Regions from separate parts of the Zhihengliuella alba genome, predicted to be linked through region 4. Evidence: riboswitches for the same ligand, from Rfam matches in the RefSeq annotation. Region 4 holds a riboswitch; each other region holds the start of a gene.

Region 1 (7,499 bases), on a different contig from region 4:
ACGGCGTCGCACCCCAGCTCCATGGCCAGGGCGGCGTCCGAGGCCGTGCCGATGCCGGCGTCGAGCACCACCGGAACGGACGCACGGGAGACGATCAGCTCGATGTTGTGCGGGTTGAGGACGCCGAGGCCCGTGCCGATCGGCGCGCCCAGCGGCATGACGGCGGCCGCCCCCACCTGCTCGAGGCGCAGCGCGAGCACCGGATCGTCGTTGGTGTAGGCGAAGACCTTGAACCCGCGGCCCACGAGCTGCTCAGTCGCGTCGAGCAGCTCCACCGCGTCCGGCAGCAGGGTCTCCTCGTCGGCGACGACCTCCAGCTTCACCCAGTCCGTCCCGAGGGCCTCGCGCGCCAGCTCCGCCGTGAGCACCGCGTCCCGGGCCGTGAAGCAGCCGGCAGTGTTGGGCAGCACGCGGATGCCGAGGTCCTCGAGCAGCTCGAACAGGGAGCTTCCGGTCTCGGGGCTGTAGCGCCGCATGGCCACGGTGGTCAGCTCGGTGCCGGACGCCTGCAGCGCCGCGCCGAGCCCGTCGAGACTGGGCGCGCCTCCCGTGCCCATGATGAGGCGCGAGCCGAGTGCGACGCCGTCGATCACCAGCGGATCGACGGGTGCGGTGTTCGCGGCGAACCCGGGCGCACTGTCTGTAGCTACAGACAATCCGGTCGGGGCCGCACTCCCGGAGGTGATGCTCCCGGATGTGGTGCTCTCTGATGTGGTCTGCATGGTCAGCCTCCCTGGACGGCGGTCAGGATCTCGATGTCGGTGCCGTCGACGACGGCGGTGCGGCTCCAGCTGCTGCGCGGCACGACGCCGGCGTCCACCGCCACCGCCACGCCGAGCCGACGCCCGTCGCGGGGGCTGCCGGCGTCGTCGAGCTCGCGGCCGATGGTGAGTGCGACGACGTCGCGCAGCGTCGCGCCGTCGTCGAGGACCGCCGGGCGGCCGTTGATGCTGACGTTCACAGGGTGCTCCTTGCGGGGGTGGGTCGGGCCGGCTGCAACACCGGCCGGGAGAAGCGGTCGGGGCGGAAGGGCGCGAGATCGAGGGAGCCCAGCTCGCGTGGGCTCTGCTCGTGTGGGTCCAGCTCGAGTGGGCCCTGCTCCACGAGGTCGGCGCAGATCCTGGCCGCCGCCGGGGACAGCAGGACGCCGTGGCGGAAGAAGCCGGTCGCGATCACGAGCCCGGGGACATCGCTCCCGTCCGCCCGGCGGCAGCGGCCCAGCAGTGGCGCGTTGTCCGGGGTCCCCGGCCGCGCACGGCTGGTGACCTCGACGAGCTCCAGCTCGGCGACGGCGGGGACCAGGGCCTGGGCGTCGCGCAGCAGCTCGTACACGCCGCCGGCGCTCGGTCCGGGCGCCGAGTCCTCGCGCTGGGTGGCGCCGATGACCACCGTCCCGTCCTCCCGCGGGACCAGGTAGACCGGCCGTCCGTGGACGAGCCCGCGGACCGTGTGCTGCACCAGCGGGCGCAGGCGCTCCGGGACGCGCAGTCGCAGGATGTCGCCGTGGACCGGCCTCAGCCGCAGGTCCAGCCCGGCGGGCAGGCCCGCCACGGCCGAAGCCCCGAGACCGGCGGCCAGCACCGTCTCGTCCGCCTCGACTCGCTCGGCGGAGCGCAGTTCGGCGCACCTCAGCTCCGCGCCCGTGACCCGCTCGGGGTCCGCCGGGTCGGTGTGCAGGAGTTCCACGGCGGTCGCCGCCACCGTGCGCACGTGCGGCAGGGCGGCCAGCGCCGCCCGCAGCGAGGCCACCATGGCGCGCGGGTCGATCTGGTGGTCGCCCGGGGCCACCTGGGCGCTGGTGAGGCCGGGGCTGAGGAGCGGCTCCCGCCGTCGGGCCTCGCGGGTGCCGAGGTGCTCCACCTCGAGGCCGTTGGCGCGCTGGGCGGCGGCGAGGTCGGCGAGCGCGGCGCGGTCGGCGGAGTCGAGGCCGACCACCATCGTGGGGGTCCGCCGGTAGGCGGGATCGGTGCCGCCGGCCGCCGCGAGGTCGCGGACGAATCCCGGATAGGCGGCGGCGGACACCAGCGTCAGCTGGAGCAGGTCCTGCTCCTGGTAGTGGAACTCGCTCACCGGAGCCAGCATGCCCGCGGCGGCGAAGCTCGCCCCGCCGCCGGGATCCGGATCGGCGAGCGTGACGGGGTGGCCGCGCCGCGCGAGCTCCCACGCGGTCGACAGGCCGACGACGCCCCCGCCGAGCACGAGGGCGCGCGCGGCGGCGCCGGGCGATGGCGCGTACAGGTTCATGAGGAGTCCTCCCTACGCCGGTCTCAACCGGATCAGGTTCTTACGGTCGGCGCCGAACGCCCTCTCAGCCCGTGGCCGGGCTCCCGTGGAGTCTCCAGTCTATGGCGTACGGCACACCGGCAAAATCGGGGCGCCCGTGTTGCGTCCGCCGTCGTGCGCGCCGCCGCCGTCGTGCTCGCCGGCGTCGCGGGACCACCAGCGGCGCTTACGCGCCACGATCGCCGTGTAGGCGAGGGTCAGCCCCACGGAGACGACCACGGCGAGCGGCTCGATCTCCGTGGCGTTCAGATCCGCGAGCCCGAACGCCCCGAGCGCGAAGACCGTGCAGTTACCGACGACGTGCAGGCCGATGGCCGCCTCGAGCCCGCCGGTGCGCCAGGTCAGCCAGCCGGCGGCGAGGGCGAAGACCAGGATGTCCGTCTGCCCGGCCCAGTCGTAGGCGTGGCCCAGCACGAACAACGGCGCCGGCAGCAGGATCGCCCAGGCCGGGTGCCGCAGCCAGGAGCCGATGGCCTGCATCAGCAGGCCCCTGAACGCGTACTCCTCGGCCGCCGCCTGGAACGGCACCACGAGGACGGCGATGAGCAGCAGCCACAGGCCCTGCCCGGTGAGCAGGGGCCCGCCGTCGAGCACGCCGCCGGGCAGTCCCTCGGGCGCCTCGCCGGGCGGAGCCACCAGCAGTCCCACCGTGTTGACCACGGCGTGGAGGACGACGGCGACGGCCGCGCACCGGGCGAGCAGCCCCCAGCGGAGGCGCCCGACGACCGACGAGACGGAGCCAGCCGGCCTCCACCCGCCGACGCGCACGCCCAGCAGGACCGCCGGCAGTCCCGCCGCGAGCATCAGCAGCATGACCAGGGCGGTGGCCGGATCGTGCAGGTCGCCCGGCCCGGCCGCCGTCAGCGCCTCGTCCAGCGAGACCCCGAGCCCCGGGGCGGCCAGCGAGACGAGGACAGCCGCGACGCCGAGGACCAGCACGATCGCGCACCAGACGCCGAGCGTCGTGACGAGGGCCAGGAGGGGCCGCCACCAACGGTAGGACCGGTACCGGCGGGCCAGCCGATGGAAGGGCAGCGGGGTGTTCATGCGCTCTGCGGCGCTCAGGCGAGCCGTCATGGAACCAGCCTGGGCCGGTGGCGGCCGCGGCGGTATCGGCCGCGCGTCCCCTCTTGCCTGCCGGAGGGATGAGGCAGGTTCATCCTCTTGGACGACACCGGGAGGCGGATGCGGTCCCTACGCTGGGGGCATGGGAATGAGGACCAGCGGTTCGGCCTGGCGCACCGCCGCGACCGTGCTGGCATCGGCGCTGGTCGGGGTGCTGGCGTTCGTCGTGGCGCGCGGCAGCATGCTGCCCGATGACCCCGGATCGGTGCCTCCGGACGAGTCGCTGCGGTTGATGCTGCTCCTGTTCGGCGACCTGTTGCTCGGACTGGTCGCGCTGGCGGTGCTGCCCGTCGCCCTGCGAGCGCGCGACGCCTGGTGGACGCTCGCGGCCGGCGTGGCCGTGGTCGCGACGACGGCGGTGTCCAGTCTCGCGATGGCGGCGTGCGTGGTGGTCCTCGCGTCGTTCGCGGGACGGCGGCCCCTGCCCTGGTTCTGGACGCTCACCGGCGTCTTCTTCGCGGCCGTGGCGCTCAGCGTCCTGGTGATCGAGCCCGAGCCGGTGGACCCGGGGATGGCCACGCCGTGGTGGGCGGTGGTCCTCATCGCCGCCTCGGTGCCGGCCGTGGCCGGCCTGGTCGGTGCCGCCCAGCGCAGTCGCCGCGAGCTGATCAGGTCCCTGCGCAACGAGGCCGCGACGGCCCGGCGCGAGCGGGCCGCCCACGCGGAGCAGGTCCGGGCGGCCGAGCGGACGCGCATCGCCCGCGAGATGCATGACACCCTCTCCCACCGGCTGAGCCTCATCTCGCTGCACGCCGGCGCCCTGGAGTACCGGGCCGACCTCGACCCGCAGACGGTCAGGAGCACGGCGACGCTGGTGCGCGAGACCGCGCGGACCGCGTCGCAGGAGCTGCGCACGGTGCTGACCGTGCTCCGCGAGGAGGACCATGGCACCACGCCCGACGCGACGCTCGCCGCGCTCGAGGACCTGGTCGCGACCGCCCGGGACAGCGGGACCCCGGTGGAGCTGACCGCGTCCGGACCACTGGCGGAGCGGACCGCCGCCGACCTGCCGGAGGTGACCTCGCGGGCCGTCTTCCGGTTCTTCCAGGAGTGCCTGACCAACGCCCTGAAGCACGCACCCGGGCGCCCGGTGCGGCTGGGCCTCTCGGGCGGCCCGGGGCCGGGCATCGTGCTGACCGCCGAGAACCCGTCCGTCGCCGGGCCGCGGGCCGGCGAGGGCGGCTTCGGCCTCATCGGGCTGCGCGAGCGGGTCGAGCTCCTCGGGGGCCGCCTCGAGGTCCGGCCCGCCGGTGGGACCTTCGCGGTGGAGGCGTGGCTGCCGTGGCAGGGCTGAACGGCGACGCCCGCGCCGCGGCCGGAGCGCCGGTGCGCGTCCTGATCGTCGACGACGAGCCGCTCCTGCGTGCCGGGCTGCGCATGATCCTCGACGGTGCCGGCCAGGCCGCGGTCGCGGACGACGGCGGTCGCGGCCCAGTCGGGCCCGACGCGGCAGGAGACCGCGGGCCCGACGTCGGACGGGCAGCCGACGGACGGGCAGGCGATGCGCGGGCAGCCGACGAGCGGGCAGCCGACGGGCGGATCGGCGTCGTCGGCGAGGCCGGCGAGGGGACCGCCGCCGTCCGGCTCGTCGGAGAGCTGCGGCCTGACCTCGTCCTCATGGACATCCGCATGCCGGGCTGCGACGGGATCGAGGCCGTGCGGCGCCTCCGCGCCGCCGGCTCCGCCGTGCGCATCCTCATGCTCACCGCGTACGACACCGACGACTTCGTCCTCGACGCCCTGGAGGCCGGTGCGGACGGCTTCCTCCTGAAGGACACCCCGCCGCGGGACCTCGTCGCCGCGGTCCGGCAGGCCGCGGCGGGGACCATGGCCCTCTCCCCCGCCGTGCTGGCCCGGCTGGTGGCCGTCGCGACGCGTCACGGCCGGCGGACGACGCGGGACGACCCGCTGGCCGGGCTCAGCGAGCGGGAACGCGAGGTGGCGGACCGCGTCGCTGCGGGGCTGACGAACACCGAGATCGCCGACGAGCTCTACCTGTCCGTGCCGACCGTGAAGACGCACCCGGGGCGGATCTTCGCCAAGCTCGGCGTGGACAACCGCGTCCAGCTGGCCGTCCGCGTCCTCGAGAGCCGCTGAACCCCGCGGCGGGCCGTAGCCGCAGCGGGGTTCAGCGTCCCAGCGGGGTTCAGCGCCTCAGCCGGATGCAACGTGCCTACCGGATTCAGCGTTCCAACCGGATTCAGCGTCCCAACCGGATTCAGCGTCCCAGCGGCGCCCTCCGCAGGACGAGCCACGAGCCGAGCGCGCTGACCGCGGAGATGCCCAGCAGGACGGCCGCGACCTTCCAGAACCCGAACGGGACGAACCAGGCGACCACGTCGATCTCGAGCGAGAGGACCAGGGCGACCAGGCCGAGGAGCACCAGGACCGTGCCGGCGATGCAGGCGACCACGCCCTTGCCGCCCCAGCGCATCCAGAGGGCGGCGAAGAGGCTGCCCAGGAATAGCATGGCGGCGGAGAGGCCGAAGCCGATCGCAAACAGGCTGCCGTAGTCGCCGTTGCCGGTGAGGTAGGTGTCGAACATGCGGGCGCCCGTGAACCAGTGGCCGGTCAGCCGCTCGAGGAACAGGAAGACGACCATCATGACGGCGATGACGAGCGCCTCCAGGGCCAGGGCGACGGTGGTGCCCCAGAAGTACTGTCGACGCGTGGCGCCCAGGCCCATGGCGTAGGGCATGGTGCGGGCGTACGCCATGACCCCGATGTTCATGAAGTAGCCGCTGAGGCACCAGATCGCCGCCTGGTTGTAGCGGAACCCCTCGGACAGCTCGGCCCGCGGGACGTCCGTGAAGGAGACCAGCAAGACCATGACCAGCACGACGACGACCACGACGCCGCCCATGATGAGCAGGGGCCCGTCGATCATGCGGGACCGGTCCACGAAGTGGAGCCGGACGATCTTGCCGAGCGGGTGGCCGCGGCGGGCCGGGGCGGCCGGCGCGGCGGCTGCGGTGGCGGAACTCATCGGGAGACCTCCTCGAAGTCGGATGTGCGGGACCCAGCGGGGCGCTGGGGCCGGGGTGCCTCGTCCAGGAGGCCGTAGGCGGAGACGAGCTCCTGCAGCCCCACCGGGCCGATCTCCAGTCCGCGCTCCGCGGCGTGCCGGCGCAGGGCGGCGTCGGCCGCGCCCTCGATGGTGACGGACCGCAGCCCGCCGAGGGACTGGGTGCGCAGGATGCGGCGCCCGGCCACCACGTCGTCGATCGCCGTCGCGGATCCGGCGACGGTGAACGCCGCGTCCCGCGCGTCCTCGACGCTCGTGTCCAGGACCTTGCGGCCCCGGTCGATCACGATGACCTTCTCCAGCAGGTTGGAGACCTCGTCGATCAGGTGCGTGGACATCAGGATGGTCCGCGGGTGCTCCATGAAGTCGCGGAGCAGGTAGTCGTAGAAGAGGCCGCGCGCCGTGGCGTCGAGTCCCAGGTACGGCTCATCGAAGATCGTCAGCGGGGCGCGCGAGGCCATGCCCACGATGATCGCGACGGCGGAGAGCTGCCCGCGGGAGAGCTTCTTGATGGGGGTCTTCACCGGGAGCCGGAAGACCTCCACCAGCTCCTCGGCGAGCCCGGCGTCCCAGTTCTCGAAGAACCAGGGCCCGGTCTTCAGCACGTGCCGCGGCTTGAAGTCCTCTGGGTACTTCTGGCTCTCGCGGACGAAGCACATGCGGGCGAGGACCGCGGCGTTCTCGAACGGCTCCGCGCCGAGAACGCGGACGTCGCCGCGGGTCTTCGGCTCCTGGCCGGAGAGGATGGACATGATGGTGGTCTTGCCGGCGCCGTTGCGGCCGAGCAGACCGGTGATGGTGTTCTGCTCGATCGAGAAGTCGAGGTCCTCGAGCACCCGGGTCCTCCCGAAGCTCTTGGTCAGTCCGGTGACCCGGACGACGTCGTTCCCGGACTCCGCGCCGGAGACCGATCCTGGCGTGGGGGTAGTCATGAGTTCGCTCCTGTGGTGGCGGTGGTCTGGCCGGTCCGGACGGTGCCGGCCGCGTTGATCATGCTGATGAGCTCGTCGCGTCCGAGGCCCAGGTAGGCGGCCTCGCGGACCAGCGGTTCGATGTACTCGTCGGC
Region 2 (7,499 bases), on a different contig from region 4:
CCCCCTACGCCATGGCCTCGCTCATCGCCCGCGTCGAGGAGGGGGCGGGCTTCGACATCGCCACCGGGAACGACGCCGACGCGGACCGCCACGGGATCGTCACCCCGGACGCCGGGCTGATGAACCCGAACCACTTCCTGTCCGTGGCGATCGACTACCTGTACCGGAACCGCCCGGACTGGCCGCAGAGCGCGGGCGTCGGCAAGACGCTCGTGAGCTCGTCGATGATCGACCGCGTGGCCGCGTCCCTGGGCCGCGAGCTGGTGGAGGTGCCCGTGGGGTTCAAGTGGTTCGTGCCCGGACTGCTGGACGGCACGGGGGTCTTCGGCGGCGAGGAGTCCGCGGGGGCCTCGTTCGTCCGGTTCGACGGCAGCCCCTGGAGCACGGACAAGGACGGGATCCTGCTCTGCCTGCTCGCCTCCGAGATCCAGGCCGTCACGGGCTCCTCGCCGAGCGACCACTACCGCGGTCTCGCCGCGGAGTTCGGGTCGCCGTCGTACGCGCGGATCGACGCGCCGGCGACGCGCGAGCAGAAGGCGTCGCTGGCGAAGCTCTCGGCCGCGGACGTGACCGCGACGGAGCTGGCCGGCGAGGGGATCACCGCCAAGCTCACGGAGGCGCCGGGCAACGGGGCGGCCATCGGCGGGCTGAAGGTCACCACGGAGAACGCCTGGTTCGCCGCCCGGCCGTCCGGCACGGAGGACGTGTACAAGATCTATGCGGAGTCGTTCCGCGGCGACGAGCACCTGGCGCAGGTGCAGGCCGAGGCGAAGGCTCTGGTGGACTCGGTCATCGGCTGACGCAGCCCCGGCCACGCGGTCCCGGCTGACGCGGACCGTCAGTCCCGGGCCTCCTCCGCGGCGTCCCCGCTGGCGTCCGGCGCGGCGCTCCCGGCCGCGTGCCGGGCGGCGGCCTGCTTCGCGGAGCCGGCGCGGACGGTCCGCATGACGTGGGCCTTGCCCTGCCGGTACGGCGGGTAGGCGATCCGCAGCGTGTCCACCATGGCCGTCTTGGAGAAGACCGGCCGGAGCTGGCTGAACGTCGCGAAGCCGTACCGGCCGTGGTAGCTGCCCATGCCGGACGCCCCGATCCCGCCGAACGGCAGCGTCGGCACCGCCACGTGCAGGTTGCAGACGTTGAAGGCGACGGCCCCCGCCCGCACACGGTCCTCGAAGGCGGTGTGCCAGCGGGGCCGCTCGCTGAACAGGTACGCGGCGAGCGGCTCCGGGCGGGCGGCGACGAACTCGAGGGCCGCGTCGAGGGACTCCACGGAGATCATCGGCAGGATCGGCCCGAAGACCTCCTCCTGCATCACGGCGTCGTCCGGGGAGACGCCGACGAGCAGCGTCGGCTCGATGTACAGGGACTCGGCGTCGAAGCTGCCGCCCACCACGGTTACGTTCGGGTCGATCTCCGCGTCCTCGATGTAGCGGACCAGGCGGTCGAACGCCGCCCGGTTCACGATCCGTCCGTAGTCCCGGCTCTTGGCGGGGTTCTTCCCGTAGAAGGAGGCGATGGCACGGGTGAGCTGGGCGGGCAGCCGTTGCGCGTCGGCCCCGACGAGCAGGGCGTAGTCCGGCGCCGTGCAGGTCTGGCCGGCATTGATGAACTTCCCGTGCGCGAGCCGGCGGGCCACCGCCGCCATGTTCCCGTCTCCGACGACGGCGGGGCACTTGCCGCCCAGCTCGAGCGTCACCGGGGTGAGGTGCTCGGCGGCGGCGCGCGCGACGATCCGCCCGACCCGCTCGCCGCCGGTGAAGAAGATGTGGTCCCAGGGCTGCTCCAGCAGCGACTGCGCCACGTCCGGTCCGCCCTCGACGACCGCGACGGCCCGCCGGTCCAGGTACTGCGGGACCAGCCGGGACAGCAGCGCGGAGGTGGTCGGCGCCAGCTCGGAGGGCTTCAGGGCCACGGCGTTCCCGGCCGCCAGCGCCCCGACCAGCGGGCTCAGCAGCAGTTGCACCGGGTAGTTCCAGGCGCCGAGGATCAGCACCATCCCCTTGGGCTGCGGCTCCGTCTTGGCCATCGCCGGCTGGAGGGCCAGCGGCACCTTGACGTGCTTGGGCTCCATCCACTCCGTCAGGTACAGCTGGGCGTGGTGGATCTCGTCCTTGAGCAGTTCGAGCTCCGTGAGCCGGGCCTCCGCGGGGTGCTTGCCGAGGTCCGATTCGAGGGCGGCGAGCAGGTCCTGCGTGTTCTCCTCCAGCAGCCGCTCCAGGGCGCGCAGCTGCCCGGCGCGCATGCGCCGCGGGTGCATCAGCCGGGTGGACTTCGCGTCCTTCAGCCGGGCGTGCACCTCGGCGACGCCGGGCACGTGGGGCGCGTCGGCGTCGTACGCGTCCTCCGCGGGCTGGGCGGGGCGGCGGCGTGAGAAGAGACCCATGGCGTCAGACTACCGGCGGCGGGTGGGCCGCACGGAGACCGTCTCGAGGGTTCCCCGCGCGGGCATCTCGACGGCGGCGCGCACGGCCGCCGCGACGTCCTCGGGCGCGAGGTAGTAGGCGGCGTCGTACTCCTCGCCCAGCTTCTCGACCAGGCCGTGCTGCATGTCGGTGTCCACGCGTCCCGGGTGCACGCTGGACACGCGCACGCCGTGGCCGCGCTCCTCCTCCCGCAGCGCATCGGTGAAGGCCCGCAGCGCGAACTTGGACGCCGCGTAGGTGCTGGATTTCGGCGACGCGTTGAACCCGGAGCCGCTGTTCACCGCGACCACCAGGCCGCCGGCGGCGCGCAGGGCCGGCAGCGCCTGCCGGGTCAGCTCCGCCACGGCGAAGACGTTCAGGCGGAAGACCCGCTCCCAGGTCTCGTACGACGTCGTCTCCACCGTGTTCCCGTCCTCCACCCCGGCAGAGTGGACCAGGACGTCCAGGCGGGCCGGCAGCGCGGCGTAGGGCGGGTGCTCGAGGTCGGCGACCCACGGCTCGGCCGACGGGAGCTCGCGCACCAGCGCGTCGATGGCATCGGCGTCGCGGCCGCCGACCAGGACGTGGTGCGTGGGCCCGAGCTCGAGGGCGACGGCGCGGCCGATCCCGCGGGTGGCTCCGGTGACGAGGGCGACGGGACGGTCTGCGGTGCTCATGGGCGCTCCTTCGGTGGCGGGACGTGGCTTCCTCCAAGCTACTCGCTGCCGGGGCCGCGAGGTGCCGGTGCAGCACCCGGGGGTCCGCGAGATCGCGCATCAGCACCCCGGGCTCCGCGAGATCGCACTTCAGCACCCATATCGGCCGGGTGAGGTGCCAGAACGCGACCTCGCGGGATCGAACGTGCCGGAACGCGACCTCGCGGGACCGAACGTGCCGGAACGCGACCTCGCGGCGTCGAACGTGCTGGAACGCGACCTCGCAGCTCGGCCGGTGGGACACCGCCCAGACGCCCCCGCCGGATGTGACGGCTCCGGATATGACGGCGCACACGCCGCGGCGTAGGCTGGCTCCCACGGCACGGGGTGTCCCCAGAGGACTGAGATCACACCCGCATGCACCTGATCTAGCTAGTACTAGCGGAGGGATGTCGCTTCATGGAGTCCATGGCGCCACAAAATACGTCTGAATCCACCACCACTGCGCCCGCCGGCGCCGCCCGCGACTGGGCACACCGGTCCACGGAGCACCTCGCGGCGTTCCGCGCGGCGAGCCCGCTGGTCCAGTGCGCCACCAACTCGGTGGTCACCAACTTCACCGCCAACGTGCTGCTCGCCGCGGGCGCCGCACCGGCCATGGTGGACGTCCCCGGCGAGGCCGGTCCGTTCGCCGCCCTGGCCTCCGGCGTGCTGATCAACCTGGGCACGCCGATGGACCGCCAGCGCGACGGCATGCTCGAGGCCGTGCGCGCCGCCCACGGCGCCGGCACCCCGTGGGTGCTGGACCCGGTGGCGGCCGGTCCGCTGGAACTGCGCACGGAGTTCGCCCGCGAGCTCCTCCAGTTCTCCCCCTCCGTGATCCGCGGGAATGCCTCCGAGGTCCTGGCCCTGGCGGGCACGGGCACCGGCGGTCGCGGCGTGGACGCGACGGACGACGTCGACTCCGCCACCGGCGCGGCCGTCGCCCTGGCCCGCAGCACCGGCGCGGTGGTGGCGGTGTCCGGCCCGGAGGACGTCGTCACCGACGGGGCCACCGTGGTCCGCGTCGCCGGCGGCAGCGAGCTGCTCACCCGGGTCACCGGCGGCGGATGCGCCCTCGGCGCGCTGGTCGCCGGTCTCGTCGGCAGCACGACGGCGGCGGTCCGGCCCGACGCTGCGGGCTCCTCCGTGCTCGCGGCCACCGTGGCCGCGCACGCGTTCTACTCGGCGGCCGCCGAGCGGGCCGCCGTCGGCGCCGCGGGCACCGGCAGCTTCCAGGTGGCGTTCCTGGACGCGCTGGCCGCCCTCCGGCCGGAGGACCTGGCCGATGCACGCATCACGGAGGCGCCGGCGGAGGCGCCCTCCGCCGGCGATCCGGAGCGCCGCACCCACGAAGCCCCGGCAGCGTCCTCCCCCGGAGCTGCCGCCGCCGGGCCGGCCGTCCCCGCGACGGGCGTGAGGATCGGGGCCCACGAGCGGATCGGCACGCACGCGCGGTCCGCCCCGGACGCGCGGCTCGACCCGGACGCGCGGCTCGACCCCGACGACCTGGGCGTCTACCTGGTCGCCGATGCGGCCACGGCCGGCGAGCGCCCGCTCGAGGACATCGTCGCCGCCGCGGTGGCCGGCGGTGTCCGGACCATCCAGTTGCGCTGCAAGGACCTGCCCGCCAAGGAATTCCTCCGTCACGCGATCGCCTGCGCGGAGATCACGGCCGGCCGCGCCCACCTCCTGTTGAACGACAGAGTGGACGTCTACCTCGCCGCGGTCGCCGCGGGAGCGAGCGTGCAGGGCGTCCACGTCGGGCAGAAGGACCTTCCGGCGCACTCGGTCCGCCAGCTCATCGGCCCGGACGCGGTCCTCGGTCTCAGCGCCTCCACCGAGGAGGACCGGACCCGCCTGCTGCGCCTGCCCGCCGGCACGGTGGACTACGTCGGCACCGGTGCCGTCCGGGCGACGCCCACCAAGAAGGACCACCCCACGCCGATCGGCTGGGACGGCTTCGGCCGCTTCGCCGCAGCCGTCCGCGCCGCCGGCGGGCCGCCGTGCGTGGCGATCGGCGGGGTGGGTCACGGCGACGCCGCCGACGCGCGGGCCGCCGGCGCGGCGGGCTTCGCCGTGGTGCGGGCGATCTGCACGGCCGAGGATCCGGCCGCGGCCGCGCGGCAGCTCCGCGACGAGTGGGAGGCCGCCGCATGAGCGCCGAGACCACCCTCCACGCCGGGGACCGGACCTCCGCCGCGCCCCGCAGCGCCCGGGCCGACGCCGCTGCGGGCCCCGGGGACGTGCGCGTCCCCAACGTCCTGTCCATCGCCGGCTCCGACCCCTCGGGCGGCGCTGGCATCCAGGCCGACCTGAAGTCGATCGCCGCGTGCGGCGGCTACGGCATGGCCGCCATCACGGCCCTGACGGCCCAGAACACCCGGGGTGTGACCGGCGTGCACGTCCCGGACCCCGCGTTCCTGACCCAGCAGCTGGAGGCCGTGAGCAGCGACGTCCGGATCGATGCCGTGAAGATCGGGATGCTCGCCAACGCCGAGGTCATCGGGGCCGTGCACGCTTGGCTGTCCCGCGAGCGCGCCGCGGGTCGCGTGGCGGGCGCCGTGGTGCTGGACCCGGTCATGATCGCCACCAGCGGCGACCGCCTGACCGACGACGACGCCGTCGTCGCCCTGCGCTCCCTGCTCGCCGAGGCCGACGTCGTGACGCCGAACCTGCCCGAGCTGGCGGTGCTGGCCGACGCCCCGCCGGCCCGCACGTGGGCCGAGGCGCTGGACCAGGCGCGGCGCGTCGCCGCGGCGGCGGACGTGCTCGTGGTCGCCAAGGGCGGCCACCTCGACGAGCTGGAGGGATCCGCCGACGGCCGGAACGGCGACCGGTCGGGCAGCAGGGGCCCGCTGGGGTGTCCGGACGCGCTGGTGGGCCCGGACGGCGTCGTCCTGGAACTGCCCGGGCGAAGGCTGGAGACCACCAGCACCCACGGCACCGGCTGCTCCCTGTCCTCCGCGCTGGCGACCCTGCAGGCGCGCTTCGGCGACTGGCCCGCGGCGCTGCGCCTGACCAAGCGGTGGCTGACCCGGGCCATCGAGGACTCCGCCCGGCTGGAGGTCGGCGGCGGGCACGGTCCGGTGAGCCACCTCGGCCAGCTCTGGGGCGGGCACACCGTCCCCGACCCCCGCGCCGACGTGGGCCACTGGTGGGATCTCATCGCCGATCTGCGCGGGAGGATCGACGACGTCTGGTTCGTGCGCCGGCTGGCCGACGGGACGCTGGACCGCGCGGACTTCGAGCACTACCTGGCGCAGGACTCGCTCTACCTGCGGACGTACTCCAAGGTGCTCTCCCGGGCCGCGCAGCTCGCGCCCACGCTCGAGGAGCAGGAGTTCTGGGCCCACAGCGCCCACGAGTGCCTGGAGGTGGAGCTGTCCCTCCACCGCGCCCGGCTGGCCGACGCGGAGGCCCCGGGCGTGACTGACCCGGGTGCGACGGAGCCCGGCGCGACGGAGCCGGGTTCGACGGCGGGACGCGGCACCTCGGAGGCCGTGTCCCCTGTCGCTGCCCCTCCTCCCGGCGAGGCCGCGGCCTCGCCGGAGACCCGCGCGTACCTCGGCCACCTGCTCGCGGCAGCGGCGGTCGGCTCCTACCCCGTCGTCGTCGCGGCGGTCCTCCCCTGCTACTGGCTCTACCAGGACATCGGCTCCCGGCTCGCGGCCGCGAACCGCCCGGACCACCCGTACGCGGACTGGCTGGGCATGTACTCGTCGCCGGAGTTCGACGCCGCGACCCGCCGGGCCATCGCGATCACGCAGACCCAGGCGGACACCGCCCGGCCCGCCGAGCTGGAGGCGATGCTGGACGCGTTCCTGGAGTCGTCGCGCCAGGAAATGGCCTTCTTCGCGCAGCGCCGGGACTCCTGAAGCGGCGCGGGGACTGCTGAGGCGGCGCAGGGGACCGAGTCGGCGGGGAAGCATCGGGCGGAGGAGTCGAGACTTCTCCGGACCCGGCGTTCCCTCGGACGGTCAGCCGTACTAGGTTGAGAAACAGGGATCGTGCGATCCACTGCTCGTCCGGTCCACCGCGCTCGTGAGAGGAACGATGATGTCAGATCCGAACCAGCCGCCGCCGCAGCCACCTCAGCACGGCGGGTACCCGCCCCAGCCGCCCAACGAACCCCCGCGGGGACCGGGCGGCGGTCCCGAGCCCTGGCACGGCCAGGGGCCGCACCAGCCGCACGACGGCGGCCCCGACGACAAGGGGTTCTTCGCGGCCCTGTTCGACTTCAGCTTCCGCAGCTTCGTCACGCTGAAGTTCGCGAAGATCATCTACATCCTGCTGATCGCCCTGGTGGTGCTCGGCTGGCTGATGTACATCGCCATCGGCTTCGCCACGGAGCCGATGCTCGGCGTCGCCGCACTGGTCTTCGGCTGGATCCCCGGCTTCA
Region 3 (7,499 bases), on a different contig from region 4:
GTGCCGCCCGCCGGGGGCCAGGACGGCCAGCGTGGTCTCGCGGACGCCGCCGACGAAGTCGGCGACGGCGGTGACGCCGTCGGGGGCCAGCGCGCGCACCCGGTCCTCCAGCCCGTCACCGTAGGCGACCGGCTGGACGCCGATCCCGCGCAGCCGCTCGTGGTTCCGCTCCGACGCCGTGCCGATGACCGTGGCGCCGATCCCGACGGCGAGCTGGGCGGCGGCGAAGCCCACACCGCCGGACGCGGCGTGGATGAGGAGCGTGTCCTCCTCGGTGAGCTCGAGGGTCTCGAGGGACCGCAGCGCGGTGAGGCCGACCAGGGGCAGGCCCGCGGCGACGTCGTATTCCACTCCGTCCGGGATCCGCGCGACGCTGGTGGCCGGCACGGACACGAATTCGGCGTAGGTGCCGCCGGAGACCACGTCCTTGCGGGCGTAGGAGGCCACCCGGTCGCCCGGGGAGAACTCCGGGGTGTCGGGGCCGACGGCCTCGACCACACCGGAGACGTCCCACCCGGGGACCACGGGGAAGGAGACGTCGAGCAGACCGTCGAGGCCGCCCGCCATGAGCTTCCAGTCGACGGGGTTCACGGAGGCGCGCTCCACCTTGATGAGCACGTTGCCGGGGCCCACCTTCGGCGTGGGCAGTTCGGTCGGGGTCAGGGTCCTGGGCTCGCCGTATTCGGCGTACGTCATGGCTCGCATACCGGCGTCAACCCCCGCGGGCCGGGACGCATTCCCGGTTCAGCCGGACTTCTCGCCGGATTCCCGTTCCAGCTCCTCGAGGGAGAGGCGCCCGGTGCGCAGGGCCTTGAGGATCCGCCGGGTGCGCGCCACGCGGGGCAGGGCGATGACCAGGAGCCCGCCCAGCATGTTGAAGGGGATCACCACGGCGAACCAGCCGAGGAAGTCGGCCACGGAGATGTCCGCGCCCGCGAGCATGGCGGCGAAGATGATGATGGCGTTCAGCGCCCCGTGGAGCATGCCGAAGCCGATGACCAGCAGACCGGAGACGAAGCAGATCACGGCGGCCACCGTGTCCTCCCCCGTGCCCTGCTGCATCCGGGTGGAGAGCGTGATGACGGCGCCGGCGAGCAGCGAGAGCGCGATCATGACGACCAGCGACGGCTGGTCCAGGTACCCGACCGCGGCGTCGATGAGGACCCGGTGGTAGTCCGGCAGGCCGAGGACGATCAGCCAGCCGAACGCCAACCCGCCGAGCAGGTTGGTGACCAGGCTGACCGACCACAGCCGCAGGAGCTGCAGCCACGTGCCCTGCCCGGCGATGACGGCGTTGAGTGGGAGCAGGAACTCCTCGGTGAACAGTTCGGAGTGCGCCAGCTTGAGCGCCAGGAGCCCGACGCCGAAGGCCAGCCCCGCCAGGATGTCCGAGCCGGTGGCCTCCTTGACGAGGATCATGGCCAGGATGCCGAGCCCGACGTCGACGCCGCCGAAGAACCCGGTGACGATCAGCTCGGGCCACCGGCGGTTCAGCCGCTCCGCCCCCGTGACCACCGTGCCGACGGCCTCGTCGAGCAGCGCGTCCTCGATGTCCAGGTCGTTGCTGCCGAGTCGCTCGCGCTGCTCCCTCTCCTCCATGCGCACAGCATACGGCCGCGGTGCCGTGCCGGAGGGCGGATTCGGGCCCGGCCCCGCGCGCCGCAGGGCGCTCGAGCGCCGCAGACCGTATCGTTCCCGGGTGGCCGGGTGCGTCCTCGCCACGGCCATCCCGTCGTCTCCGCCGGGGCCCGTGGGCCCCGCGTGAGCCGGAACCGCCCGCGAGCGGGTCGGAAACTGTGAACTGCAAGGAGATTCTTCGATATGTCCCCTGCCCAGATCGGGTTCGCCATCCTGGTGCTCGGTGCCTTCCTCATCGTCGGGAAGCTCGTCCGCGTCAAGGTCAAATGGGTGCAGCGGCTCTTCCTGCCCAGCTCGATTATCGCCGGGGCCCTGCTCCTGCTGCTCGGGCCGCAGGTGCTCGGCAAACTGGCCGGCGGCTCTCTGGCCGAGTCCGGGATCTTCACCCCGCAGATCCTCGAGGTCTGGGGCGCGCTGCCGGGACTGCTCATCAGCGTCGTGTTCGCCACGATGTTCCTGGGCCAGGACCTGCCCCGGTTCTCCCGCGCGGTGAAGCTGGTGGGCCCGCAGCTCAGCCTCGGCGTGGCCCTCGGGTCGGGACAGTACGTCGTGGGTCTGCTGCTCGCGATCCTGGTCCTGGTCCCCTTCTTCTCCGCCACGCCCATGGTGGGCGCGCTCATCGAGGTCGGCTTCGAGGGCGGCCACGGGACCGCGGCCGGCATGCGCGAGACGTTCCAGTCGCTCGGCTTCGACTCCGGCGCTGACCTCGCGGTGGGACTGGCGACCGTGGGCATCGTCGGCGGCATCGTCATCGGCATCGGTCTGATCAACTGGGGCGCCCGCACCGGCCGGACGGAGTTCCTCAGCGGGCAGGTCTCCGCCTCCGTGGAGGAGCAGCGCGGACTCTTCCGCCGCGACGAGTACTACCCGGCCGCGACCATGACGTCCCGGCCCGCCTCCGTGGAACCGCTGGCACTGCATGTGGCCATCTGCGCCGTCGCGATCCTCGTGGGCTGGGCGATCCTCGAGGCGCTGCGCTGGATCGAGTCCGCGACCTACGGCAGCACCGAGATCCGCGACGGCGTCACCCTCGAGATCTTCGGCAGCGTCCCGCTCTTCCCGCTGGCGCTGCTCGGTGGCGTCATCGTGCAGGCGGCGGCCAAGGCGCTCCGGGTCGACCACCTGATCGACCACCAGATGATGCTCCGGATCCAGGGCCTGGCGCTGGACTTCCTGATCGTCTCCGCGATCGCCACCCTGTCCATCACGGCCATCGGCGAGAACCTGGCGACCTTCCTGCTCCTGGCGGTCGCCGGCATCGCCTTCACCGTGGCGGTCTTCTACTTCTTCGCCCCCAAGGTCATCGGCCGCTTCTGGTTCGAGCGCGCGATCGGCGACTTCGGCCAGTCCATGGGCGTCACCGCGACCGGGCTGATCCTGATGCGCATCACCGACCCGGAGGCGAAGTCCCCCGCCTTCGAGGCGTTCGGCTACAAGCAGCTGGTCTTCGAGCCGTTCTTCGGCGGCGGGCTCGTGACGGCCATGGCCGTGCCGATCATTTTCTTCGTCGGCCCGTGGCCGCTGCTGATCGGCATGGGCATCCTGTTCCTCGTCGCGACCGTCGGCGGTCTGCTGGCCTTCGGCCCCACCGCCCGGCGGGAGCACCGGGAGCGGGCCGCGGAGCTCCAGCGCACCCCGGCCTGACGCCCGCGGCTCCGCGGCGGTCCTATCCGGCGGGGACGACGTCGGCGGCCAGATGCGAGCGCAGGGTGCGGCCGGCGTAGCCCCGGCGGAACCGGCCGCGTTCCTGCAGGATCGGGACCACGTGGTCGACGAAGTCCTCGATCCCCTGCGGCAGGGCCGGCGGCATGAGGTTGAAGCCGTCGGCGGCCCCGGCGTCGACCCACCGCTCGATCTCGTCGGCGACCGATTCCGGGGTGCCGACGAAGGTGGCGTGCCCGCCGCCGGCGGCCAGATAGCCGAGGAGCTCGCGGACCGTCGGCCGCTTGGACTCGATGATCCGCAGCACGGTGGCGTAGCGGCCCTGCGGCCCGGTGAACTCCTCGAGCGGTGGCAGCGGCGGCACTGGTGCATCGAGCTCCCAGCCGGACGTGTCTGTCCCGACGAAGAACGCGAGCTGGCGCAGCGAGTCCTCCACGGGCAGGAGCTCGTTGAGGGCTCGCTGGCGCTCGCGCGCCTCGGCCTCGGTGGCCCCGACGAAGGTGACGAGCCCGGGCATGACGACGACGTCGTCGGGGTCCCGGCCCAGGCGCCTGGCGCGGTCGCGGACGTCCTCCCGGTAGGCGCGCGCGGACTCGAGGTCCCAGGCCACGGCGTAGACCCCCTCCGCGTACCGGGCCGCGAGGTCGCGCCCCGGCCCGGACGCGCCGGCCTGGAACAGGACCGGGCGCCCCTGCGGCGGCTGGGGCACGTTGAGCGGGCCGGCGACGTCGAACCACTCGCCGCGGTGGTTCACGGGCCGCAGCTGCTCCGTGTCGACGTAGGCGCCGTCCGCGTCGGCGAGGATCGCCGAACGGGGCCAGGAGTCCCAGAGCGCGGTCAGGGCGGAGACGAACTCCTCGGCCCGGCCGTACCGCTCGGCGTGGCCGGGCAGCGCGGGCATGGAGTGGTTGCGGGCCTCCTCATCGGTCATGGACGTCACGACGTTGACGCCGGCCCGGCCGCCGGAGATGTGGTCGAGCCCGGCCAGTTGCCGGGCGGCGTGGAACGGCGTCCAGAACGTGCTGGAGACCGTGGTGACCAGGCCGATCCGCTCGGTCGCCCGCGCGAGGGCGGCGAGGGTGGTGATGGGCTCCAGGAACCAGCGCGGGCCGCGGTCGATGCCGTCCAGGCCCACGGACTGGCCGTCGGCGAGGAAGATCGCGTCGAGGCCGCCGCGCTCGGCCGTGCGGGCCAGTTCCTCCCAGTAGGCGATGTCGCCCAGCCGGTCCACGCTCGAGTCGGGCGCTCGCCAGGCGGCGGCGTGGTGCCCGCAGCCGAAGGCGAAGAGGTTCAGGTGGATGCTCGGGCGGACGGCGGCGTCGTCCCCCATCAGTTGTTCACCAGTCCGCCGTCAACCACCAGGTTCTGCCCGGTGGCGGCCCGGGACCACGGCGACGCGAAGAAGAGGACGGTGTCGGCGAACTCCTCCGGCGTGGTGACGGAGCCCAGCGGGGTCCCCGCCGCGATCGCGTCGAACACCGCCTCCGGGGTCGCGGCGCTGGCGTCCGTGGTGCGCAGCAGGCCGCCGCTGACCATGTTGACCCGGACCCCGCGCGGGCCCAGATCGGCGGCGAAGGTGCGCGTCAGCGACAGCAGGGCGGCCTTCGCGGCCGTGTAGTCGTGATACGGGACCACGGGGTTCTGGAAGAGGTTGGTCCCGATGTTGACCACACGGCCGGAGCCGAGGGCGTCGAAGTCGGACAGAGCGGCCTGCACCACGTTCACGGCGCCCTGGACGGCGCCGGAGAACTGGTCGGCGAAGGCGTCGAAGCCGATCTCGTGCGCGCGGGCGCGTGCGTCGCCGTTGAAGGAGAAGTCGACCAGGGCGTTGTTGACCACCGTGGCGACGGGAGCGCCGAAGGCCTCGCGGCCGCGTGCGACGAGCGCGTCGACCTGGGCGCGGTCCCGCACGTCGGCCCGGACGACCACCGCCCGGCCGGGGTGCGCGGCCGCGATCTCCTCGGCCGCGTCCCGGCTGGAGTGGTAGCCCACGACGACGCGGGCACCGTGGCGGAGGAACGCCTCGGTGATGCTCCGGCCGAGCCCGCGGGCCCCGCCGGTGACGACGACGGTCTGCTCCGCGATCGGCGGCGCGGCCGTGGTGGCCGGGGTGCCTGTGGTGGAGGCGTCCCCGCGGTCTGCGGTGCCGGCTTCGGTGGTCGTCATGTGCGTGCCCTTCTGCTGGTGGCGAGGGCGCGTGCGGACGCTCGGCGGCGCCGCCCTGGCGTCGCGCGCCGGGCGACCCGCGGAGGATCGCTGCAGACATCCCTACGCCAGTGCTAACTGGATCAGGTTCGACGGGTTCTCTCTCAGCCACCGCTGGTGGCGCCCCGAGTCATTGCATGAGGACCGTACCACGGCCGCTGGTCCGCCGAGGCGCGGATCACGACGGCGACGCCTGCGTGACGCTCAGGCCTCCGTGACCGTGCCGGCCTCGACGCGCCAGTGCCGGTCCGTCCGCACGGTCGCGAGCATGCGGCGGTCATGGGTGACCAGCAGCAGGGTCCCGTCGTAGCTCTCGAGCGCCTGCTCGAGCTGCTCGATCGCCGGCAGGTCCAGGTGATTGGTGGGCTCGTCGAGCACCAGCAGGTTGACGCCCTGCGCCTGCAGCACGGCCAGGCCGGCCCGGGTCCGCTCCCCCGGCGACAGCTCCCCGGCGGGACGGTTCACGTGCTCGGCCTTGAGCCCGAACTTCGCCAGCAGCGTGCGGACCTCGCCGGACGCCATCTCCGGCAGCACGCGCTCGAACGCGGCGGCCAGCGGCTCGGGCCCGGCCAGCAGCGAGCGCGCCTGGTCGATCTCGCCGATCTGCACGCTCGGGCCGAGGCTCGCGGTCCCCTCGTCGGGACGGCGGCGGCCCAGCAGCGTGCGCAGCAGCGTGGACTTGCCGGCACCGTTGGGACCGGTGATGCCGATCCGCTCCCCCGCGTTGACCTGCAGCGACACCGGGCCGAGGGTGAACTCGCCCTGCCGGACCACGGCACCGCTGAGCGTGGAGACGACCGAGCTCGAGCGCGGCGCCGCACCGATCGTGAAGGCCAGCTGCCACTCCTTCCGCGGCTCCTCGACCTCCTCCAGCCGGGCGATCCGGCTCTCCATCTGCCGTACCTTCTGCGCCTGCTTCTCGCTGGACTCGGTGGACGCCTTCCGCTTGATCTTGTCGTTGTCCGGCGACTTCTTCATCGCGTTCCGCACGCCCTGGCTGGACCACTCCCGCTGGGTGCGCGCCCGCGAGACCAGGTCGGCCTTCTTCTCGGCGAACTCGTCGTACTTCTCCTGCAGGTGGCGCCGGACGGTCGCCCGCTCCTCGAGGTAGGCGTCGTAGCCGCCGCCGTACACCCGGTTGGAGCCCTGCGCCAGGTCCAGCTCGAGCACCCGGGTGACGCACCGGGCCAGGAACTCGCGGTCGTGGCTGACCAGCACCACTCCCCCGCGCAGTCCGCGGACGAACTCCTCCAGCCGCTCGAGCCCGTCCAGGTCGAGGTCGTTCGTCGGCTCGTCCAACAGGACGACGTCGAACCGCGAGAGCAGGAGCGCCGCCAGCCCCACGCGCGAGGCCTGCCCGCCGGAGAGCGACGTCATGAGCATCTGCTCGGCGCGGTCGGCGGTGAGCGGCCCGTCCAGGTCCAGGCCGAGCTCGGCGAGCACCACCGGGAGCCGCTCGTCGAGGTCGGCGGCGCCGCTGGCGAGCCACCGGTCGAGCGCCGCAGCGTACACGTCGCCGGGGTCCTGGCCGCCGTCCCGATGACCGGTTCCGGCGTCGGGGTCGGCGAGCGCCAGCGCCGCGGCCTCCATGCTGCGCGTGGCCTCGGCGCACCCGGTCCGGCGGCCGATGTACTCGGTCACGGTCTCCCCGGGGACGCGCTCGTGCTCCTGCGGCAGCCAGCCGACGAACGCGTCGGCCGGCGAGAGGGTGACGCTCCCGGCCTGGGGTGCCTCGACGCCGGCGAGGAGCTTGAGCAGCGTCGACTTGCCGGCGCCGTTCGCTCCCACCACGCCGACCACGTCGCCGGGCGCGACCGTCAGGTCGAGGGAGTCGAAGAGCGTGCGGTGGCCGTACCCGCCGGCGAGGCCGTGGGCGACGAGGGTTGCGGTCATCCGCCCATTCTCCCACTGCCGTCCCGCCGCCGCGGTCCCGGCCGCTCACTGGCGCTCGCTCAGTCGCGCCCGCCCAGTCGCGGCGACTCAGTCCCGCCCGG
Region 4 (7,499 bases):
GCGAACTCCGGCAGGAGCCCGCCGAGCGTCAGGGCGAGGGTGGACTTCCCGACGCCGTTCGGGCCGGTGATACAGAGCGCGCGGCCGGCCGTGAGGTCGAGGTCGACGCCCGCCAGCGTCGGGGTGTCGCCGCGCTTGGCGGCCCCGCGGCCGACCGCCAGACCGCGGGCCGTCGCGATCGACGCCCCGACCGCCCCAGACGAACCAGACGGGCCGGAGGTCCCTGCGGCCTCGCCACCGGTCTCCCCGCCGGCCCGGACCGCGGCCCTGCCGGTCCCGGCGTGCGCCTGCGGCGACACCTCCGGAACGTACCCGGGCACCCAGACGCCGGCGTCGATGAGCCGCTCGCGCATCGGCCCCGGACCGAACAGCTCACGCGGCGTCCCGGACGCCAGGACCCCGCCGGCCGGCTCCAGGACCAGCACCCGGTCCACGTGCGGTGCCCAGGCGCCGAGCCGGTGCTCGACGATGAACGCCGTCGCCCCGGTCCGCTCGAGGACACGCACGACGGCGTCGCGCACCTCCTCGACCCCGTCCGGGTCGAGGTTGGCCGTGGGCTCGTCGAGCAGCAGCAGCGAGGGGCGCATCGCCAGGATCCCGGCGAGCGCCAGACGCTGCTTCTGGCCGCCGGAGAGCGAGCTCGTCGGGTGGTCGAGCGGGAGATCGCCGAGTCCGACGGCGTCGAGCGCCTCGCGGACGCGCGGCCAGATCTCCTCGCGCGGCACGGCGAGGTTCTCGGCGCCGAACGCGACGTCGTCGCCCACCTTGGACTGGACCACCTGCGTCTCCGGGTCCTGCTGCATCAGGCCGGTCGTGGCAGCGCCGGTCACGGCTGCTCCGGCCACGCCGGTCCCTGAGCCGAGCTCTGAGCCGTTCCCGGTCGCGCGGACCGGAGCCCCGCCGACGGCCAGGGAGCCGGTCGACTCGGCCTCGTCGTCGTCCGCGTGGAGCACCCCCGCGAGGGCGTGCAGCAGCGTCGACTTGCCGGCCCCGGACGGCCCGACGAGCAGGACCCGCTCGCCCGGCGCGACCCGGAAGTCGACGCCGGCGAGCGCGGGCCGCTCCCGGCCCGCATGCCGCCAGCCCCAGTCGGACGCGACGACCTCGGCGCCCGCGGTCCCGTCCCGGTGCGGCGCGCCACCGAACTGTGGAGCATCCCCGCACTGGCTCGCGATCCTTCCGTCCGCGTCCTCGCGTCCGTCCTCTGTACTGAGCCTCTGCGGGCTCGTCACTTCTGGACTCATCGCCATGCCCTAGCCGGCGACCGGTTCCTGCGCCGCCCTCCGCGAGGCCAGCGAGGAGAGCGCCCCCGTCCGGGCGATCGCGCGGGTGGCGATCCAGGAGAGGAGCCCGGCGATCAGGAGGCCGGAGAGCACGGCGAAGCCCATGTGGGCGAACTTCATCGGCAGCGTGTACATCGGGTACCAGTTGGAGATGAAGAGGTCGTTGACCGTGCCGAAGACGGCCATGCCCGCTCCGGCCACCATCGCCGCGGGCAGCCCCCAGCGGCGGTAGCGCAGGGAGGCGAACACGGCCTCGGCCCCGAGTCCCTGCAGCAGCCCGGACATCAGGACGGTCAAGCCCCACTGGGAGCCCATGAAGGCGGAGATGACGGCGGCGAGCAGCTCGCAGTACAGGGCCGCGCCGGGCTTGCGGATGATCAGCGCGCCGAGCACGCCGGGGAACAGCCACATGCCCATGACGATGCCGGACGACGGCGGGAACGCCGCCCACAGGAAGTCGAGCCCTGCGTAGGACATGTTCCAGGCCCAGAAGATCACGCCGGAGACGACGGCGATGACGGACGCCACCACGATGTCGACGACGCGCCACGCGGCCTTGGGCGCCTTGGCGGCGGGCCCGGCCGTGGAATTGATCGGTGTTGCCATGTTCTTCCTCCTTGAGGTCAAGGAGGGGAGGGTGCCGCTGGGCACCCCAAGAGCTCGACTCCCTTCGCCGGTACTAGCCGGAGCAGGTTCGAGGGTCTGCGTCTGTGCGCACTCTCAGCGTTCTGCCGTCGGCCGGTCTCCCGGCGCTGACGACGGCGAACGCTCCCCTGTCGTATCTGGTGAGGCTAAGTTTAGCGCCGCGTTATGCTGAGTTGGTAATCGCAGGTCGCCAGCAAGAGATACGGGAGTCGCCCGCATGAAACTGATCCTGAAAGCGCTCGGCGCGTTGGTGTCCGTCGCAGCCGGCATCGCCGGTTCCAAGCTCCTCGACGGGCTCTGGCGCAAGGCCACGGGGCAGCCCGCACCTCGCCCCGGCGACAAGGAGGCCGTGGCCGAGGCCTCGTTGCGCCAGGCGCTCGGCTTCGCCATCGCGTCGTCGGTGGTCACTGCGGTGATCCAGGTCCTCACCAAGCGCGGGACCGACGGTGCCATCGCGTACCTGCGCCGCACCGCGGACGAGGTCTGAGACCTTCCTCCCGGCGGGGCCCACGAGCCCCCGGCGCCTCCCGGTGCCGTTAGCGCGGTCGACTGTCGTCGGCCGCGCTTTCGCGTTCCGGGCCGGACTCCCGGTCGTCCGGCGCGGCCTGGTCGTGCAGCGCGCCCCCGTGGTGATGCGCGGCCCGGTCGCGTTCCCGCCCGGCGGCGTGCTCGACGACGTCGCCGAGGTCGTCGTTGACGAGCATCGAGCGGCGGAGGTGCTTGGTGCGATACCCCGCCCGGCCGACCATGTGGGCGCTGACCGGCGCGGTGACCAGCTGCAGCAGCCACGCCAGGACCAGCACCGGCACGGCGCTCCACGATCCGATCTGGAGGGCGACGGCGGCCAGCATCAGGAGCAGCCCGAGGACCTGCGGCTTCGTCGCCGCATGCATGCGGGACATGAGGTCGGGGAAGCGCAGCATGCCGACGGCCGCGGCGAGCGACATGAGGGCTCCGACGACGAGGAAGACCGCCGTCGTCGCGTCGCGGAGGGTGACCCAGAGGCTGGCGTCGGGCATCAGGTGTTCCTCCGGTCCGTCACGTAGCGCGAGATGGTCACCGTGCCGATGAAGCCGACCACGCAGGCGACCACCACGAAAGCCATGTGGTTGAGGTGCCCGTTCACGGCCATGTCCACGCAGAGCGCGGCCATGATGATCGCCAGCAGCACGTCCATGGCGATCGCGCGGTCCAGGATGGACGGTCCGCGCATCAGCCGGATGATGACGAGCACGGCGGCCAGGCTCAGCAGGATCCCCGCGGTCCACGCGGCAGCGGTCAGCATCATGAGACGTCCTCCTGTCCGCGGGCGGCCTCGAGGGTCGGCTGGGCCGGCGGCTCCGCCCGCCCGGCCTCCTCGTCGCGGACGCGCCGGACCTCCTCCGGGGTACCGATGATCCGGATGATCAGTTTCTCCGTGTCCAGCACGTGCCGGCGGAACCGCTCCGCGCTGTCCGGTCCGGACTGGTTGAGCACGTGCATGTAGAGGGTCCCGGTCCCCCGGTCCACCTCGACGACGAACGAGCCCGGGATCAGCGTCATCGTGTGCCCCGTGGCGGTCACCATGAGGTCCTCGCGGGCGCGCAGCCGGACGGCGACGACGGCGCTGCGGATGCGCGGCCCGTACCGGAGGGACCACCAGAGCACCTGGAAGCTGGCCACGGCCACCTCGCCCACGAACTTGACGATGAACACGAGCGCCCACCAGACATTGAACCGGCCCGTGAGCCGCACCGGCGGCAGGCGGAACAGCGAGACGATCCCCGTCGAGATGAGCAGGCCGAAGATCAGGTTCCCGAGGGAGAAGTCCCGCCAGAGCGCGCCCCAGACCAGCATCATGCCGATGAGGAGCGGCAGTTCGACGGCGAAGCGCCGCCGACGCTGCCGCGCTCGGGCCCGGAGGCGGGACCACCGGCGGCCGGCCTGCGCGTCGCCTGCGTTGCTCATCGTCCGCCCCCTCCCTGCTCGGAGCCGGATCCTTGCTCGGGCTCGCCATCGATATTGCCCTCGACGACGTCGACCGGTGCCTCGCCGTCGTACGATCCCTCGCCGAGGACCGCCTCGATGTAAGGTTTGCGCTCGAACATGCTGGCGGCCGCACGGTCGCTGAACTCGAAGAGGGGGCCCGCGAACACCGTCAGTGCCACGCCGAGGGCCACCAGACCGGCAGTGGCCCCGACCATCATGTGCGGCACCGCGCGGCCGCGCTCCACGCCCGCGGTCCGTGCTGTGGGGCCGACCGGGTCGACCGGGGCAGCGCCGTCGTCGACCGACGATTCCGCGGTGGCCTCCGCGGCGGCGAGGCTGCGCAGGAGCACGGGCTCGGGCTCCTCGGCATCGGACGCCTTGCGCCAGAACGCCCGGTTCCACACGCGCGCCACGGCCAGGAGCGTGAGGAGCGAGGTCAGCACCGCGCCGGCCAGGAGCACCCACACCAGGGGCGTGCCCAGATCGATGCCTCCCTGCATCAGCCCGAGCTTCCCCAGGAACCCGGAGAGCGGGGGGATCCCGGCGAGGTTCATCGCCGGCACGAAGAACAGGACCGCCAGCACCGGGGAGAGCTTGGCGAGGGACCCCAGCCGGTCCACGTTGGAGGTTCCGGCACGGCGCTCGATGAGCCCGGTGACCAGGAACAGCGAGGTCTGGACGATGATGTGGTGCGCCACGTAGTAGACGGTGGCGCCGAGCGCGACCACGTTGCCCACCGCGAGCCCGAAGACCATGTAGCCGATGTGGCTGGTCAGCGTGAAGGAGAGCATTCGCTTGATCTCCTGTTGCGCCACGGCGCCGAGGATCCCGATCAGCATGGTCAGCAGGGCCACCACCATGAGGAGGGTGTTGAGGCTGTCGCCCGGGAACAGCAGTGTCTCCGTGCGCACCATGGCGTAGACGCCGACCTTCGTCAGCAGGCCCGCGAACACCGCCGTCACGGGTGCGGGGGCCGTCGGGTAGGAGTCGGGGAGCCAGAAGGACAGCGGGAACACGGCCGCCTTGATGCCGAACGCCACGAGGAGCATGAGGTGCAGGATCATTCGCAGGCCGGGCTCCAGGTCGCCGAGCTTCATCCCGAGGTCGGCCATGTTCACGGTGCCGGTGGCCGCGTAGATCAGGCCGATCGCGATCAGGAAGAGGATCGAGGACACCACGGACACGACGACGTAGGTGATGCCCGCGCGGATGCGCGGCGCCGTGCCGCCGAGCGTGAGCAGGACGTACGACGCCGTCAGCAGGATCTCGAATCCCACGTACAGGTTGAACAGGTCGCCGGCGAGGAACGCGTTGGAGACGCCCGCGACGAGGATCAGGTACGTGGGGTGGAAGATCGAGACCGGTCCGTCCCCGTCGCCGTCGACCATGCCCTGTGCTGTGGCATAGAGGAGGACGGCCAGGCTGACTGCCGTCGAGACGACGAGCATCAGCGACGAGAACTCGTCCACGACCATGGTGATGCCCCACGGCGCCTGCCAGTCCCCGAGGAACACGGCCTGGGCGCCGTTGCGCCACGCATTCACCATCATGGAGATCTCGAGGACGAGCGTCAGGCACAGGGTGCCGATGGTGATCGTGCGCTGGGCGCGGCTGCGGCGGCGGAGGACGAAGGCCAGCGCCGCGCCGAGGATCGGCAGGGCGACGGCGAGTGGCGCGACACTGGTGATCAGCTCCAGGAGCTCGTTCACGAGGCATCACCCCGCTCCGGGCCCGGCCGGCCGCCGGCCTCGGCGGCTCGGTCCGGGCCGGCGGGACGGCCGGGACGGGCGCCGGCCGTGGGCGGCTTCTCCGGGTCGTCGTTGTCGGGGGCGAACTCCGTGGTCTCGGCCGCGATGACGGCGTCCTCCTCGGGGTCGAAGTGGTGCTGCTCGGCGACGCGGATGTCCTCGGGGTCGTCCACGACCTCGTCGCGCCGGGCGATCACCCAGGAGCGGTAGATCAGCGCCAGCATGAACGACGTGATCGCGAACGTGATGACGATCGCCGTCAGGACGAGGGCCTGCGGCAACGGGTCGGCGTAGTCGCGGGCGGCGACCTCCCCGTCGTACAGCGGGGCGAGGCCCGCCGGCCCGCCGGCGATGAGGATCAGCAGGTTGACGCCGTTGGCCGTCAGCAGGATGCCGAGCAGGACCCGGGTGAGGCTGCGTTCGAGCAGCAGGTAGATGCCGGCGACGAAGAAGACGCCCATCACGACCAGCAGGAGCACGTTGATGGTCAGGGGCTCGCCGGACCCGGCGGCGGTCGCCGTGGCGATTGCGGTTGCTGTTGCTGTTGCTGTGGTCATCGCGGGTCGGCCTCCGTCCGCGCGCCGGAGGCGCTGTCGTGGATCATCCGGTTCCCCGGGGCGAGGTCGTCGGGCGGGACAGGTCCGTCGGGCTGAGGGGCGCCGTCGGGGGCGGCGTCGCGCCGGACGACGTCGTCCGAGCCGCCGCGCGCGTCGCGGTCGTGCTGCCACGACTCGCCGTCGTCGTGCCGCTCCGTGATGCCGCGGCCCTCGGAGAGCTCGTCGATCTCCGAGCCGAGGCTGCGGAGCACGTCCAGCGCGAGCCCGACGACGACGAGGTACACGCCGACGTCGAACACGGTCGACGTGACGAACTTGTGGTCCCCGAAGACCGGCAGGGTGAACTCCAGGGCGAAGGACTCGAAGAGGTTCCCGCTCACGAGGAACGGCACCATGACGCTGCCGGCGGAGACCGCGAGCCCCAGTCCGAGCAGCGTGCCCGGGCTGATCGGCGTCGCCTCCGCGAGCTCGTAGCGGCCACCGGCGAGGTAGCGGATCGAGAAGGCCAGCCCGGCGAGCAGGCCGCCCGCGAACCCGCCGCCGGGCAGGTTGTGCCCGGCCAGCAGCAGGTAGACGGACGCGAGCAGCAGGGTGTGGAAGATGAGGCGGGTGACCACCTCGAAGACGATCGACCGGCGCTCCGGCGCCAGTGTCCGGCCGGCGACGAGCCAGGCCTCGCGGTCGGTGCGGGCGAAGTGGCGGGCGATGGCGAGGGCGGCGCTGCGCCGCGAGGAGTGGATGTGCTCCGACCCGCGGTCCACCGTGCCGGACTCGATGTCCTGCAGGGCCTTCCCGCCGTCGCCGCGGCCGCGCACGAAGATCAGACTCGCGATGCCGGTGGCGGCCGCGGCGAGGACGGTGATCTCCCCGAACGTGTCCCAGGCGCGGATGTCCACGAGGATGACGTTGACGATGTTCTCCCCTGCGCCATCGACGTACGCCATGTCCGGCAGGGCCAGCGAGATCGGATCGGCGACACGGCCGGCGAGCGCCGCGACGGTGGCGGAGACCATCGCGAGGGCGAAGCCGACGGCGAGCAGCGCGCGCAGGATCCGGTGGCCGGAGGGACTGGAGGACCACAGCTCCACGGGAAGCGAGCGCAGCGCGAGGACCATCGCGATCAGCACGATGGTCTCCACCAGAAGCTGCGTGAGCGCCAGGTCCGGTGCCCCGTGGAGCGCGAAGATGACGGCCATCCCGTAGCCCGTGACGGCCACCATGAGGACGGCGAGGAAGCGCCGGTGGGCCCGCACCGCCAACAGGCTGCCAGCGATCATCGTCAGGCCGATGACCAGCTG

The links. Region 4 has a riboswitch for thiamine pyrophosphate ahead of ABD784_RS08500 (ECF transporter S component). Riboswitches for the same ligand answer to the same signal wherever they lie in the genome.
Region 1: another riboswitch for thiamine pyrophosphate. It lies ahead of thiO (glycine oxidase ThiO); the one in region 4 lies ahead of ABD784_RS08500 (ECF transporter S component).
Region 2: another riboswitch for thiamine pyrophosphate. It lies ahead of thiM (hydroxyethylthiazole kinase); the one in region 4 lies ahead of ABD784_RS08500 (ECF transporter S component).
Region 3: another riboswitch for thiamine pyrophosphate. It lies ahead of ABD784_RS03955 (3-oxoacyl-ACP reductase); the one in region 4 lies ahead of ABD784_RS08500 (ECF transporter S component).

Annotation. Positions count from the first base shown of each region.
Region 1 covers NZ_BAABCJ010000006.1:128,439-135,937, forward strand. The annotation lists gene ABD784_RS12140 (thiazole synthase) at 1-722, opposite strand, end outside; gene thiS (sulfur carrier protein ThiS) at 725-961, opposite strand; gene thiO (glycine oxidase ThiO) at 958-2,244, opposite strand; TPP riboswitch at 2,237-2,341, opposite strand; gene ABD784_RS12155 (CPBP family intramembrane glutamic endopeptidase) at 2,344-3,360, opposite strand; gene ABD784_RS12160 (sensor histidine kinase) at 3,491-4,702, shown strand; gene ABD784_RS12165 (response regulator transcription factor) at 4,690-5,505, shown strand; gene ABD784_RS12170 (hypothetical protein) at 5,627-6,394, opposite strand; gene ABD784_RS12175 (ABC transporter ATP-binding protein) at 6,391-7,365, opposite strand; gene ABD784_RS12180 (GntR family transcriptional regulator) at 7,362-7,499, opposite strand, start outside.
Region 2 covers NZ_BAABCJ010000005.1:67,185-74,683, forward strand. The annotation lists gene pgm (phosphoglucomutase (alpha-D-glucose-1,6-bisphosphate-dependent)) at 1-800, shown strand, start outside; gene ABD784_RS09895 (aldehyde dehydrogenase family protein) at 839-2,383, opposite strand; gene ABD784_RS09900 (SDR family oxidoreductase) at 2,393-3,079, opposite strand; TPP riboswitch at 3,432-3,525, shown strand; partial or broken gene thiM (hydroxyethylthiazole kinase) at 3,527-4,390, shown strand; gene thiE (thiamine phosphate synthase) at 4,514-5,257, shown strand; gene ABD784_RS09915 (bifunctional hydroxymethylpyrimidine kinase/phosphomethylpyrimidine kinase) at 5,254-6,975, shown strand; gene ABD784_RS09920 (DUF4282 domain-containing protein) at 7,157-7,499, shown strand, end outside.
Region 3 covers NZ_BAABCJ010000001.1:885,740-893,238, forward strand. The annotation lists gene ABD784_RS03935 (NADP-dependent oxidoreductase) at 1-696, opposite strand, end outside; gene ABD784_RS03940 (formate/nitrite transporter family protein) at 745-1,599, opposite strand; gene ABD784_RS03945 (sodium/glutamate symporter) at 1,822-3,282, shown strand; gene ABD784_RS03950 (LLM class flavin-dependent oxidoreductase) at 3,305-4,630, opposite strand; gene ABD784_RS03955 (3-oxoacyl-ACP reductase) at 4,630-5,466, opposite strand; TPP riboswitch at 5,549-5,643, opposite strand; gene ABD784_RS03960 (ABC-F family ATP-binding cassette domain-containing protein) at 5,710-7,398, opposite strand; gene ABD784_RS03965 (DUF421 domain-containing protein) at 7,486-7,499, opposite strand, start outside.
Region 4 covers NZ_BAABCJ010000002.1:610,686-618,184, forward strand. The annotation lists gene ABD784_RS08495 (ATP-binding cassette domain-containing protein) at 1-1,244, opposite strand, end outside; gene ABD784_RS08500 (ECF transporter S component) at 1,254-1,889, opposite strand; TPP riboswitch at 1,932-2,068, opposite strand; gene ABD784_RS08505 (DUF4235 domain-containing protein) at 2,146-2,415, shown strand; gene mnhG (monovalent cation/H(+) antiporter subunit G) at 2,465-2,947, opposite strand; gene ABD784_RS08515 (monovalent cation/H+ antiporter complex subunit F) at 2,947-3,216, opposite strand; gene ABD784_RS08520 (Na+/H+ antiporter subunit E) at 3,213-3,875, opposite strand; gene ABD784_RS08525 (Na+/H+ antiporter subunit D) at 3,872-5,605, opposite strand; gene ABD784_RS08530 (Na(+)/H(+) antiporter subunit C) at 5,602-6,201, opposite strand; gene ABD784_RS08535 (Na+/H+ antiporter subunit A) at 6,198-7,499, opposite strand, start outside.